2 regions of the Roseburia sp. OM03-7AC genome follow, and region 2 is predicted to be linked to the other one. Evidence: predicted binding sites of a transcription regulator. Region 2 holds the regulator's gene; the other holds the start of a gene.
The links. Region 2 encodes NrdR, which represses ribonucleotide reductase genes. Its sites were predicted from a motif close to CACAANATNTTGTG; they were not measured.
Positions count from the first base shown of each region.

Region 1: the regulator NrdR is predicted to act here: its motif matches at 2,979-2,992, upstream of nrdD (anaerobic ribonucleoside-triphosphate reductase).

Region 1 covers NZ_QTZJ01000001.1:981,400-988,162, reverse strand. Annotated here, with positions in the region: gene DXB39_RS04815 (LCP family protein) at 163-1,305, shown strand; gene DXB39_RS04810 (iron-containing alcohol dehydrogenase) at 1,437-2,654, shown strand; gene nrdD (anaerobic ribonucleoside-triphosphate reductase) at 3,089-5,251, shown strand; gene nrdG (anaerobic ribonucleoside-triphosphate reductase activating protein) at 5,270-5,788, shown strand; gene DXB39_RS04795 (enhanced serine sensitivity protein SseB) at 5,900-6,763, shown strand, end outside.
Region 2 covers NZ_QTZJ01000001.1:817,944-824,706, forward strand. Annotated here, with positions in the region: gene DXB39_RS04015 (flavin reductase family protein) at 87-686, opposite strand; gene DXB39_RS04020 (putative manganese-dependent inorganic diphosphatase) at 769-2,421, opposite strand; gene DXB39_RS04025 (hypothetical protein) at 2,446-3,240, opposite strand; gene trmD (tRNA (guanosine(37)-N1)-methyltransferase TrmD) at 3,294-4,040, opposite strand; gene rimM (ribosome maturation factor RimM) at 4,049-4,594, opposite strand; gene DXB39_RS04040 (hypothetical protein) at 4,757-5,164, opposite strand; gene nrdR (transcriptional regulator NrdR) at 5,258-5,710, opposite strand; gene DXB39_RS04050 (YlmC/YmxH family sporulation protein) at 5,875-6,126, opposite strand; gene ychF (redox-regulated ATPase YchF) at 6,188-6,763, opposite strand, start outside.

The sequences.
Region 1 (6,763 bases), 160 kb from region 2:
CGAAAACTTAAGATTTCGTTAAATTTATGGAACCGATTCTTAAGGTTGTCTGTGAGACATTGACCAACCAATTCCAGTAAGATATATTTGAATTAATGGACTGTGGAAAAACAGTCCGGATTAAGGAGTATAAGTATATCAAAGTAAGGAGGAACTATGGGCATGGAAAAGCAGAAGGCGAAGACAGGTCCGAAAAAGAAGGTTGGAAAAAGGCAGAGAAGAAAGAGAAAACTGATACTTTTTATTGTAGAAGTATTAGTGATACTCATTTTGCTGGTAGTATTTTATGTAATGAGTAAGCTGAATAAAATCAATAATACCGGTTCCTTAGACGCGAAGAAGCTGAATATTAATATAGACAGCGAGACCCAGGAAGTGTTAGATAATTATACCAATATAGCTATCTTTGGAATTGACAACCGGAGCAGTGGAAATTATGAAAGTGGAAACAGCGACTGTATCATGATTGCCAGTATCAATGATGATACCAAGGAAGTGAAGCTTGTATCCGTATACCGGGATTCCTTTCTGGCAGTAGATGATAAAGACAGCCTGCGGAAACTGAATGCAGCTTATGCCAAGGGAGGACCGACCGGTGCAGTAGCGGCGTTAAATAAGAATCTGGATTTGAATATTACCGAATATGTATCCGTAGACTTCAATGCGGTAATGGAAGTTGTGGATGCATTAGGTGGAATAGAGTTGGATATTACCAAGGAAGAAGCCAGCAATATGCATATCTGGATTGATGAAATGAATGAAGTCATGGGAACCCATGGCAAGCCGGTTTCCGGACCGGGCGTGCAGCAGGTCAATGGAATACAGGCACTTGCCTATTGCCGCGACCGAATGAGCGGCGGAGACGATTTCCGTCGGACCGAGCGCCAGCGTATTGTAGTAGGAAAGATTGTAGAAAAAGCAAAGCAGGCAGACATCCTTACTTTAAATGATTTGGTAGACAAGCTGTTTCCGGACATTTCTACCAGCCTTTCTACCACAGAGATATTGGGACTTGCAGCCCATGTCAAAGAGTATGAGCTTGCAGATACCCAGGGCTGGCCATTCCAGTTAGACACCAAGATGATGGAAAAATCCATCGGAGCAGTAGTTGTACCAACGGATTTGGAGACTAATGTAGATTTGCTGCACCGCTATTTATTTGATGTAGAGGATTATGAAACGACAGATAAGGTGAAAGAAATCAGCAAGGCAGTAAGCAACAGGACAGGAAAGACGGCGGCAGATACTACCCGGGATACGAATCCGCTGGTGCAGGATGCGGCTGCTGCTGAAACAACAAAGTAAGAGGAAAATATAACCAAATTTTATAAAAATTTCACAAAAAATAAGAAAAATCCAGTTACCTTTTGTATATTATTGTGTTATGATAAAAATATATCAGTAAATATACAATGATTATCAAGGAGGTATTACGAATGCAGAGATTTACATTACCAAGAGATTTATACCACGGCAAAGGTGCATTGGAGGCACTGAAGAACTTCGAAGGAAAGCGCGCAATGATCTGTGTTGGTGGAGGCTCCATGAAACGGTTTGGTTTCCTGGATAAAGCAGAGGCATATCTGAAAGAAGCAGGTATGGAAGTGGAACTGTTTGAAGGAATTGAACCGGATCCATCTGTTGAGACCGTGATGAAGGGTGCAGCCGCTATGGAGAAGTTTCAGCCGGACTGGATTGTAGCAATCGGTGGTGGTTCTCCAATTGATGCTGCGAAAGCAATGTGGATTAAATATGAATATCCGGATATTACCTTTGAAGATATGTGTAAGGTATTTGGAATTCCGAAATTAAGAAAGAAAGCACATTTCTGTGCAATTTCTTCTACCTCAGGAACAGCAACAGAAGTAACTGCATTTTCCATCATAACGGATTATGAGAAGGGAATCAAATATCCGATTGCGGATTTTGAAATCACACCGGACGTAGCAATCGTTGACCCGGAACTGGCAGAGACCATGCCGCAGAAGCTGGTAGCCCATACCGGAATGGATGCGATGACGCATGCAATTGAAGCATATGTTTCAACTGCCAACAGTGATTATACAGACCCGCTGGCACTCCATGCTATCGAAATGATTCAGCATGATCTGATTGATTCCTATAACGGAGATATGGCAAAACGTGATGCCATGCACAATGCCCAGTGTCTGGCTGGAATGGCATTTTCCAATGCACTGCTTGGAATCGTACATTCTATGGCACATAAGACCGGTGCCGCATTTGCCGACTACGGTGCACATATTATTCATGGCGCAGCTAATGCCATGTATCTGCCGAAGGTTATTGCATTTAATGCAAAGGATGAGACTGCAAAGAAACGTTATGGCGTGATTGCAGACTTTATGAAGCTTGGCGGAGAGACACTGGACGAGAAAGTCGCACTTTTAATCCAGTACCTGCGTAAGATGAATGATGACTTGAATATTCCGCACTGTATTAAGAACTACGGACCGGACAGCTATCCGGCTGAGCAGGGCTTTGTACCGGAAGAAGTATTCTTAGAGAGACTGCCTGAGATTGCAGCCAATGCAATTTTGGATGCCTGCACCGGCTCCAACCCAAGACAGCCAAGTCAGGAAGAAATGGAAAAACTGCTGAAATGCTGTTACTATGACACAGAAGTAGATTTCTAAAAAATAGATTAAAAATGAAGTAAGCCCCGTTTCGATATCGCATTGATATTTGAGACGGGGTTTTTACAGTCTGAAAAATGGTTTTACAAAGGTAATACCCCCACAGCACTGCGGGGGTACAAAGGGGAGTTATGAAAATTTATGAAAAAAGTTTTATCAAATAGAGAGACAAGACATTGGGGGATGAACCTGTTCTCTATTGATATTTGTAGTATACCCGGATTTTGTGAAAAATAATTGTCCAGATTATGAAAAAAGCGTTAAATTCTAAAAAAATTTTTCTGAAAAAAATTCATGAATCTTGTATATTTCCCTTGCGTAAAACACAAGATATGGTATACTGTATATGCGTTGAAGAGATTCGACACAAAATCTAGTACAGTTTTGTGCCGATTTTATGCGAATAGACTATTTTTTTATGGGAGAGGATTTCAATGAAAATCATTAAAAGAAGCGGCGCAGAGGCTGTTTTTGACATTTCAAAAATTATTATTGCAATCAATAAAGCGAACCATGAGGTGGTGGAAGCGGAACGATTGACTGCAGACCAGATTAAGGAGATTGCACAATATATAGAGGATTCCTGTAAGGATGCCAACCATGCCCTGAATGTAGAAGATATTCAGGACTTAGTGGAGGATCAGTTAATGGACAAGAGGGCTTTTTCTGTTGCCCGGAAATACATTACTTACCGCTATAAACGTGCCCTGGTACGTAAATCCAACTCTACGGATGAACAGATTTTAAGTCTGATTGAATGTAATAATGAAGAAGTAAAACAGGAGAATTCCAATAAGGATTCAACCGTAAACAGCGTGCAGCGTGACTATATGGCTGGTGAGGTGAGTAAGGATATTACCAGAAGATTCCTTCTCCCGGAGGATATTGTAGAGGCACATGAACAGGGAATTATCCATTTCCATGATGCAGATTATTTTGCACAGCATATGCATAACTGTGATCTGGTAAATTTAGAGGATATGTTACAGAACGGAACCGTTATCAGCGGAACCAGAATTGACAAGCCACATTCTTTCTCTACAGCATGTAATATTGCAACCCAGATTATTGCTCAGGTGGCAAGCTCCCAGTATGGCGGACAGAGTATTTCACTGGCACATTTAGTACCATTTGTCCAGATCAGCCGTGAGAAAATTCATGCAGAGCTGCTGCAGACATTAAAAGAGAGCGGTGTGGAGCTGAGCGAAGAGAAGATTAACAGCATTGTGGAAAGAAGACTTCATGCGGAAATCGAGCGGGGCGTACAGGTTATCCAGTATCAGGTAGTAACCCTGATGACTACCAACGGACAGTCCCCATTCGTAACCGTGTTCATGTATCTGAACGAAGCAAAGAATGAGCAGGAGAAAAAAGACCTTGCCATGATTATAGAGGAAGTGTTAGACCAGCGTTATCAGGGTGTTAAGAATGAGGATGGCGTATGGATTACACCGGCATTCCCAAAGTTGATTTATGTATTGGAAGAGGATAATATCCATGAGGATTCGGAATACTATTATCTGACCAAGAAAGCAGCAAAATGTACTGCAAAGCGTATGGTTCCGGATTATATTTCTGAGAAGAAAATGAAGGAATTAAAAGATGGCAACTGCTATACCTGTATGGGCTGCCGTTCCTTCCTTACCGTATATCATGATGAAGATGGCAAGCCAAAGTTCTACGGTCGTTTCAATCAAGGCGTGGTAACCTTGAATCTGGTAGATCTGGCGTGCTCTTCCGGCGGAGATTTTGAAAAATTCTGGAAGCTATTTGATGAGCGTTTGGACCTTTGCTACCGTGCATTGATGGCGCGTCATAACCGCCTGAAGGGAACACCTTCTGATGTGGCACCGATTCTCTGGCAGTACGGAGCACTTGCCCGTCTGAAAAAGGGCGAGACCATAGACAAGCTTTTATATGGTGGATATTCTACTATTTCACTGGGCTATGCAGGACTTTGCGAATGTACCAGATATATGACTGGAAAACCACATACCGACCCGGCAGCTACACCATTTGCCTTAAAGGTAATGCAGCGGTTAAATGATGCCTGCAAGGAGTGGAAAGAGAAAGAAAATATTGATTTCTCCGTATATGGAACACCGCTTGAGTCTACCACTTATAAATTTGCAAAATGTTTACAGAAACGATTCGGAGTTATTCCGGGCGTTACCGATAAGAATTACATTACCAACAGTTATCATGTGCATGTAACCGAAAACATTGATGCATTTACCAAGCTGAAATTCGAATCCCAGTTCCAGGCACTTTCACCGGGTGGAGCAATCAGCTATGTGGAAGTTCCGAACATGCAGGATAATCTGGATGCTGTTTTATCTGTAATGAAATTCATCTATGAGAATATCATGTATGCAGAGTTAAATACCAAGAGCGATTACTGCCAGGTATGCGGCTATGATGGTGAAATTCAGATTGTAAAAGATGATGATGGAAAATTAGTATGGGAGTGCCCGCATTGCCACAACCGTGACCAGGATAAGATGAACGTGGCAAGACGTACCTGTGGTTATATTGGTTCCCAGTTCTGGAATCAGGGAAGAACCCAGGAAATCAAGGAGCGTGTACTTCACTTATAAAAAGAAAGTGAAAAGAAAATGCATTATTCAGCGATTAAATATAATGATATTGCGAACGGCACCGGTGTAAGAACGGTGCTGTTTGTATCCGGCTGCCGGAACCACTGTAAAGAGTGTTTTCAGCCGGAAACATGGGACTTTAAAAATGGAGAGGAATTTACAAAAGAAGTAGAAGATGAAATTCTTGCATCTTTGGAATCTCCCTATATCAAGGGACTGACTCTTTTGGGAGGAGACCCTTTTGAACCGGAAAACCAGCATGCACTGCTTCCATTTATCAAGCGGGTGCGGACGGAACATCCGGAAAAAGACATATGGGCATATACCGGATATGTACTGGATAAGGATTTGGTACCGGAGGGAAGAAGATATACCGAGGATACGAAAGAATTATTATCCTTAATCGATGTGCTGGTGGATGGCCCTTATGTGGCAGAGCTATATGATATTACATTAAAATTCAAAGGTTCTTCCAATCAGCGTGTCATTGACTGCAGAAAATACAATGAAACAGGAGTCATTGAAGAACTGATGTAAACTGCGTGAAAGATAAAGTAGAATCCGGAAGGATTCTATTTTACTTTATGGCATTTTTATATTAAAATAGAAATAACGTGATTGTTTTAAGGAAAGATATAGGAGAAGAACATGGAAATTAGTAAAGAGCGTAAAGAAGAATTATTAGAGACCCATCTTTTGAATTATGAAATGCCGGATGAACAGGAGCTTGCAAAGCTTACTTTAGAGGAGCTGGAATTTCTGATTCGTTCTGCAGAAGTACATCATAAGAAGAAAACCTTTGTGGCAGATAACTTTTTAAAGAAGATAGAAGTGTTTAACGAGATTCTGGCAGATAAAATAAAGGGATGCAAAGAGCTTTACTGCGCATGGGACAAGCATACCGGTTACCCGCGTGTTATGGGGGACGGAAGTGTATTAATCTTTTCAACGAAAGAATTTGCCCAAAAGGCAATAGAACATTATAAAGAGCAGAATGTAGAACTGGAATTAAAAGGAATCAGAGGAGACAAGCAGATGTTCTTCTGGGCAAACCTCCACTGGTGGGGTATGGAAGATCTGATACTGGATGTGGGAAGCTATTCCTGCAGATTAAAAAGAGATGATTTGCTTCCACCACCGGATTTTTCCGAGCTTTCCAAAGCACAGATTCCGGTTGTAAATCCGGCTCTGATTCTTGCAATGGCAAGACACAGACAGATTTTATTTGAAGAAAAGAAAGATGAACAGTGGAAACGTGCGGAGCAGTTCTTATGTGACCGTATGTTAAAAGAGGTAGTCCGCGGGGAATTCTTATGTCCGGTAAAAGTGGTAGAGGACCCGAAGGAAGAAAAGGATGCAGACGGAAAAAAGGGAACAGCCCTTCAGTTTGCATTGTTACAGGATAGCAATGGAGCACAGTGGATGCCGGTGTATACAGACTGGCAGAGTTTCCAGAAGATTTATAATGTAAAGGAATGGAAGGGACAGAAAGTCAGTTTTGACCAGCTGATG
Region 2 (6,763 bases):
ATTTTTCTCTCTGTTCCGCTTTCTATAATTTCTTATATTTTCAGTTATTTTGTCCTTTTTATTTTATTCTTTTTTATTTTGCTCTTTTACTTCGCTTTTTTCTTTCTGCCATTCTTTGAAGGCTTCTGCTTCTTTACGCTGTAACCAAAACTTCCAAGCCTCTTACCCAGCAGAAAATATTCTCCATGGGAATAAGTCACCAGCCCGCTCTGATTCAGTTCGAATTTACCTTTTTCATTCATATAGGAATCATCAACGGTAACGCCTACTACATCTGCCAGAAACATATCATGGCTTCCAAGATGTAATATCTGGCTTACCTTGCAGGCAATGTTTACCGGACTTTCTGCAATTCCCGGTGCCGATACCTGCGGAAGGTTCAGTGGTGTCAGATGCATGGCATCAAACTTGTCAACGTCACGGCCGGATTTTACGCCACAATAATCCGTGGCACAGACCAGATCCTTCGTCACAAGATTTACAACAAATTCACCGGTTTCCGCGATTATTCCATGGGAATATCGTTCCGGACGGACAGATATGGAAAGCATTGGCGGATTCGTACATACCGTTCCTGCCCACGCTACCGTAATAATATTCGGTTTTTCTGTCGGTCTCTGGCAGCTTACCATCACTGCTGGAACCGGATATAACATATTACCCGGCTTCCATGTTTCTTTCGCCATTTCAATTCTCCTGTATAAGTTGTTATCTTATTTCTGTCTCTGATATGGGCATTTAAACCTGCTGTCATCCTGCCGTAAGCATTTACGCTTGCTGCAATCCTGCCATTAATGTCGGAATCATCTGTTTCTTACGGGATACTACTCCCTTTAAGTAAAAGCTGCCTGATTCATCCGGCTCTCCAAAGCACTCCTTTAAAAGGCTGCCTGCCTGTGCTCCGGCATAGATTACTTCCGAATTCTCATCCAGAATGTCCGTCAGCATCACAAATACGGCATCCAGTTTCTGCTCTCCCAATGCAATTTCCAGATATGGCTGCAGCTTCTTCTTCGCCATGCCAAGCTGCACGTCACTCATGGCACTAAGCTGTGCTACACCAAAATCAAATTCATCGGTATGGAAGGTTTTAAAATCCTGATAAAACAGTTCTTCTGTTGTCTTTTTCTTAAAATCACTGCCGGCTTCAAACATCTTCTTGGCCAGCTCTTCAATATCTACTTCTGCAATCTTCGCCAGTGCTTCTGCTGCTGCCCGGTCCATCTGTGTACAGGTCGGTGAACGGAACATCAAGGTATCTGAAATAATTGCTGCCAAAAGAATTCCGGCTGTCTTTTTATCAATGATTGCTCCCTTTTCCTGATACATCTGATAAATAATCGTTGAAGTACAGCCCAATGGCTGGTTCCGGAAAAATACCGGAGCAATCGTCTCAAGGCTGCCCAGTCGGTGATGGTCAATAATTTCTAAGATTTCTGCATCTTCGATTCCATCTACTGCCTGGGATTTTTCATTATGGTCAACAAGGATCACCTGTTTTTTCTGTAAATTTAAAAGATTTCGTCTGGAAAACATACCGACATATTTTCCATTCTCATCCAGTACCGGAAAATCACGATGACGCACTTTAGACATAGTCTCTTTCACATCATCCACATAATCCTCTAATTCGAATGTAATCAGATGCTCCTTTTTCATAATATATTTAATCGGCATACTCTGATTAATCAAACGCGCCACGGTAAATGTGTCATATGGTGTGCTGATAAGCATACAGTCTTTCTCTTCTGCAAGCTGCACAATGGTCTTTGTAATCTTCGCTCCGGAACAGACAATCACACAGCTTGCATTCATTTCCAATGCACAGAACTGTGATTCATAACGGTCTCCTAAGATAACCATATCGTCATCTTCAATATACTGCTCCATCATATCCGGTGTGGTAGCCGCAACAACAACCTTACCTTTTATGAAGTAACCATGCTCATTTCCTGTTACAAGAGTTCCATTTAAAGTTTCAACAATATTCTTATACTGCGTCCGGGCAGTTGCAAGAATCCGGTTGTCCAATACATCCATATAGGATTTTGCAATATCACTGGTAACAACCATTCCCTGCAGATTGTTCTCATTGTCAGTAATCGGCAATGACACGACATCTAAATTCTTCATCAGCTCCCATGCCCGTTTAATGGAAATGTGACTGCTGACGCCCTCCGTTCTACGATATTCAATATCCTTAATCTGTGCACCGACATCTGTTACCAGTTCCGGTTCCGGTACATCAAAAAATTTTAGGACATACTTCGTCTCTTCGTTCATATGTCCTGCTCTTTTCGGTATAAAAATACCGTCCTCTGTTTGATTTTTTAAATCTGCATAGGCAATCGCCGCACAAATAGAATCTGTGTCCGGATTCTTATGTCCAATTACCCATGTCTTTCTCTTTCCCTGTGTCATATAATTCCTCGTTTTAACTACTGCTTAAAAATTAAATACTCCAAGAGAATATAGAATAAATGCCACCAATACTACAAAATTGATAACAGAAAACCAGGTTAAGCATTTTGCATAACCTTTTACGGTATTCAAGCTCTTCTCTAAAGTATCATTTTCCTCTAACTTAACGGTAAGCTCTTTAATTAAGTCCTGCATATTGCGGTAGCACTTTACATCTTCGGTATGTATTTTCTCAGCCAGTTCCAGTTTCATGCTGTCTAACTGCTGGGAAATTTCCTGTAAAGATGCCTGCATCTGTGCAGTTTGTTCTGCGGTTCTTCCGGTGGAATCACTTACGTCTGCTGCAATCTTTTCAGACAGTGCATTCAATTTTTCTTCTACACGGTTAATCATTTCTTCCATCTGACCGTGTACTCCGGTAAGAAGAACATCTGCTTCTGATTTACGTGCATTTAAAACATGCTGCAGTTCTTTTGCTTTTTCTTCTCTTTCATCTACGATATTCTGTAATTCCTGCACTTTGTCTTCTTTTGTAACAAGCAAAGCCTGAAGCTGTTTTGCTTTCTCACGGAATTCATCAATCTGCTTTAATAAGAAATCTTCCTTATCCATTCCTTTATCCACCTTACTGTTTGTCCTCTCTGACCTGTTATGCTGTTCGTTTTCTTTTAACGAAGGGGCTGCCTTTCTGGTCTCTGTATTTCTTATCTGTACCTTCTGTTGTGTCACCGGCTCTTTTCTGCTCCGGTCCGGCGTCCCATAACTCTTCGCATTTTTACGGTAAAACATCGTTTTCAGCACATCAAAAAAGCTTTTCACTACCGTCTTCCTCCTGCGGAATCTCTTCCATTCCTATTACTGCTAGACACATTCTAGCATTTACCCTGTGATTTGTCCAGCAAATGCTCAACCATTGCTTTCTCCTTTGCTGTCAAATCTGCATCTGCCAGCAAATCCGGTCTTCGTTCCATGGTTCTTTTAATGGATTGTTCTCTCCTCCATGCTTCTACCTTTGCATGGTCTCCGGAAAGTAAAATAGCTGGAACTTTCTTTCCCATCCAGTCTTCCGGTCTGCTATACTGCGGATATTCCAATAAATTTCCTTCAAAGGATTCTGTGGTTCCGGATTCATCATTTGCCAATACGCCAGGCACCATACGGGATATCGAATCCACCATGACCATTGCCGGAAGTTCTCCTCCTGTCAGCACATAATCTCCAATCGACACATAATCCGTCACAATTTCTTCTAACACACGTTCATCGATGCCCTCATAATGCCCACAAAGCAATACCAGGTCTTCTTCCTTCGCATAATCCTTTGCCATTTCCTGCTGAAACGTATTGCCCTGAGGTGTAAGATATACTGTTCTTGGCTTTCTTCCAATCTTCTGTGCCACTGCCTGCCACGCATCATAAATCGGCTGTGCCTGCATTACCATCCCGGCTCCGCCACCATACGGATAATCATCTACTTTTTTATGACGGTCTAACGTATAATCCCGGATGTTAATTGTTTCTATATTTAAAAGTCCTTTGCCAACTGCTCTTCCGATGATACTGGTATTCAGTCCCCGTTCTACCATATCCGGAAATAATGTTAATATATGAAAATTCATTTTGCTACCTACTTCTTATTAATATCACGAAGCCCATTTAAAAGGTGTACCATAATGGTGCCTTCCTCTATATTGACATTTTTTACACAATCCTTAATTGCCGGAAGTAAAATATCATCTTCCCCATCTTTATGTAATACATAAATGTCATTTGCACCGGTCTGAAGTACATCCTTTACTTCACCTAAATCTTCTCCGTCATCTCCGACTGCCTTTAAGCCAATCAAATCAGCCACGAAATATTCATTCGGAGCCAGCTTTACAGCATTTTCCCTTGTTACATATAGCCCTCTGCTCTTATACTTCTCTACATCATTTATATTATCAAATTCTTTGAATTTTAATATTACCAGATTTTTAAAGAAGCGCGCCTGTGTAACCTGAAGCTCCATCGGTTCTTTTCCAGTATCCAAAAATACCTGCTTCAGCTTTTTAAAACGCATGACATCATCTGTTGTCGGATATACCTTCACTTCGCCACGCACACCATGTGTATTGGTAAGTACTCCTACCTGCAGCATTTCTTCCTTCCAGTCTTCCTGCACTTTCTTCATATCCTATCCTCTTTCTCTCATACTTCCCGTTCTTCAGGCAAGCCTGAATTTAATTATACAAAAGAAGCATAACTGCCGCAAGTAAAAAAGGTAAGATTCTTAAGAATTCTTAGGAATCTTACCTTCTAACGGTCTCTTACTTTTTTATAATCAAAATTGCTCTTATAAATTAAAGTTTTCTACATTTCGCACTTTTGCAGTATCCGTTGCAGTAATCTGCCGGATTCCGCTCTGTTCAATGTTCTCTCCCACAAAAAACTGATACTGCTGCAGTACCTGATCTTTGTGCATATCAGATAATGCCTTTTCAACATCCAGGCTATGTATATCACTTTCAGAACCTTTCATCTCATAGGTACGATCCGGCTGATATTGTGCCGCATAATCTGCTGCCCCAAAATCCTGTTCTCTTCGTACCGGAGTCTCTAAGGTATCCTTCTGCTGCTGTTCAGATGCACCGGCATCTGCTGCCGTCTTAACAACCGGTGTATCTTCTACTGCATTCCGGATATTCTGTATGCTGTTGTAATCGTAAAATCCCGCATTGGGACGAATTCCTGAAATATTCATAACGATCACGTTCCTCACATCATAATTATCTGCTACTAATTTTATCGGATAAATTCAACAAAAATCAACCCTTTTCTCCTAAAAGATTTTCTTTTATTTATCCAGCATTTTCTTTAACTCATTCATAAAGGTATTTACATCCTTAAATTCACGATATACAGATGCAAAACGAACATACGCCACTGCATCTAAATCTTTAATCTTATCCATCAGAATCTCACCAATTACGGTACTTGGGATTTCCTTTTCTTCCCGATTAAAAATCTCTGTCTCCACTTCATCAACCAGTCTGGTTATCTGCTCCACGGATACCGGTCTCTTATGGCAGGCACGAAGTACACCTGCTTCAATCTTGGAACGGTCATACTGCTCTCTGCAGTTATCTTTTTTTATTACAATCAATGGAATTGTCTCAACTTTTTCATAAGTTGTGAAACGTTTTCCACAATCATCGCATAATCTTCTCCGGCGAATGGAGTTATTGTCATCTGCCGGTCTCGAATCAATTACTCTGGTATTTTCACTGCTGCAAAATGGGCACTTCATCTTTTTTCTCCTATTCTAAAAGCTATGCAAAACACGCTTTGTGAATTTTGCATAAATAATACCGTTTTTCCATCACCAAACGTTCATAAAGAACTGTTGATATCAGCTTTTACAAATATTGGTCGTACTATTTTTAGTATAACTTTCTCGTATTCTTATGTCAACTAACTTTTCACATCTTCTACACAGACATCTACCAGAATAATATCCGGTCCAATCCGCACAACACGTTTCCATGGAATAATATATTCGCATGCCGGACAAAAAATACAGAAAAATTTTCCCGGCGCAGCTACAACCAGTGCACAGATTCTTCCATTGCACTCATCCAGTTCCAAATCCACCACATTTCCCAGGCAGCAACAGTCTGCAATATTAATCACCTGCTTTTCACACAATTCACAATAGCGTATCATGTGCCTGCCCCACTGTGCCTTTTCTTCTATTTATACTATGCCGGATTTTTCAAAAGGTTCCTTATACGTTGAAACGGAATAAAATAATATCGCCATCCTGAACAACGTAATCTTTTCCTTCCAGTCTTACCAGTCCCTTTTCTTTTGCTGCTGTCATGCTTCCACACTCAATCAGATGGTCATAGGATACCACCTCTGCACGTATAAATCCACGTTCGAAGTCGGTATGAATCTTTCCTGCCGCCTGCGGTGCCTTGGTTCCCTTGGTAATAGTCCATGCTCTTGTCTCATCTTCTCCTGATGTAAGGTAGCTGATAAGTCCTAACAATTTATAGCTTGCTGCAATCAGTTTCTCAAGACCGGATTCTTTTAATCCAAGGTCCTCTAAGAACATTGCTTTTTCATCATCATCTAATTCCGCAATTTCCTGTTCAATCTGTGCGCAGATAACAAATACTTCACTGTTTTCTGCGGCTGCCTGTTCTCTTACTCTTGCAACATGTGGATTGTCTGCACCATCATCTGCAAGGTCATCCTCACTTACATTCGCTGCATAGATAACCGGTTTTGCAGTTAATAAATTATAAGATGCAAACCATGCCTGCTCGTCCTCATCATCACTCAACGGATAAGTCTT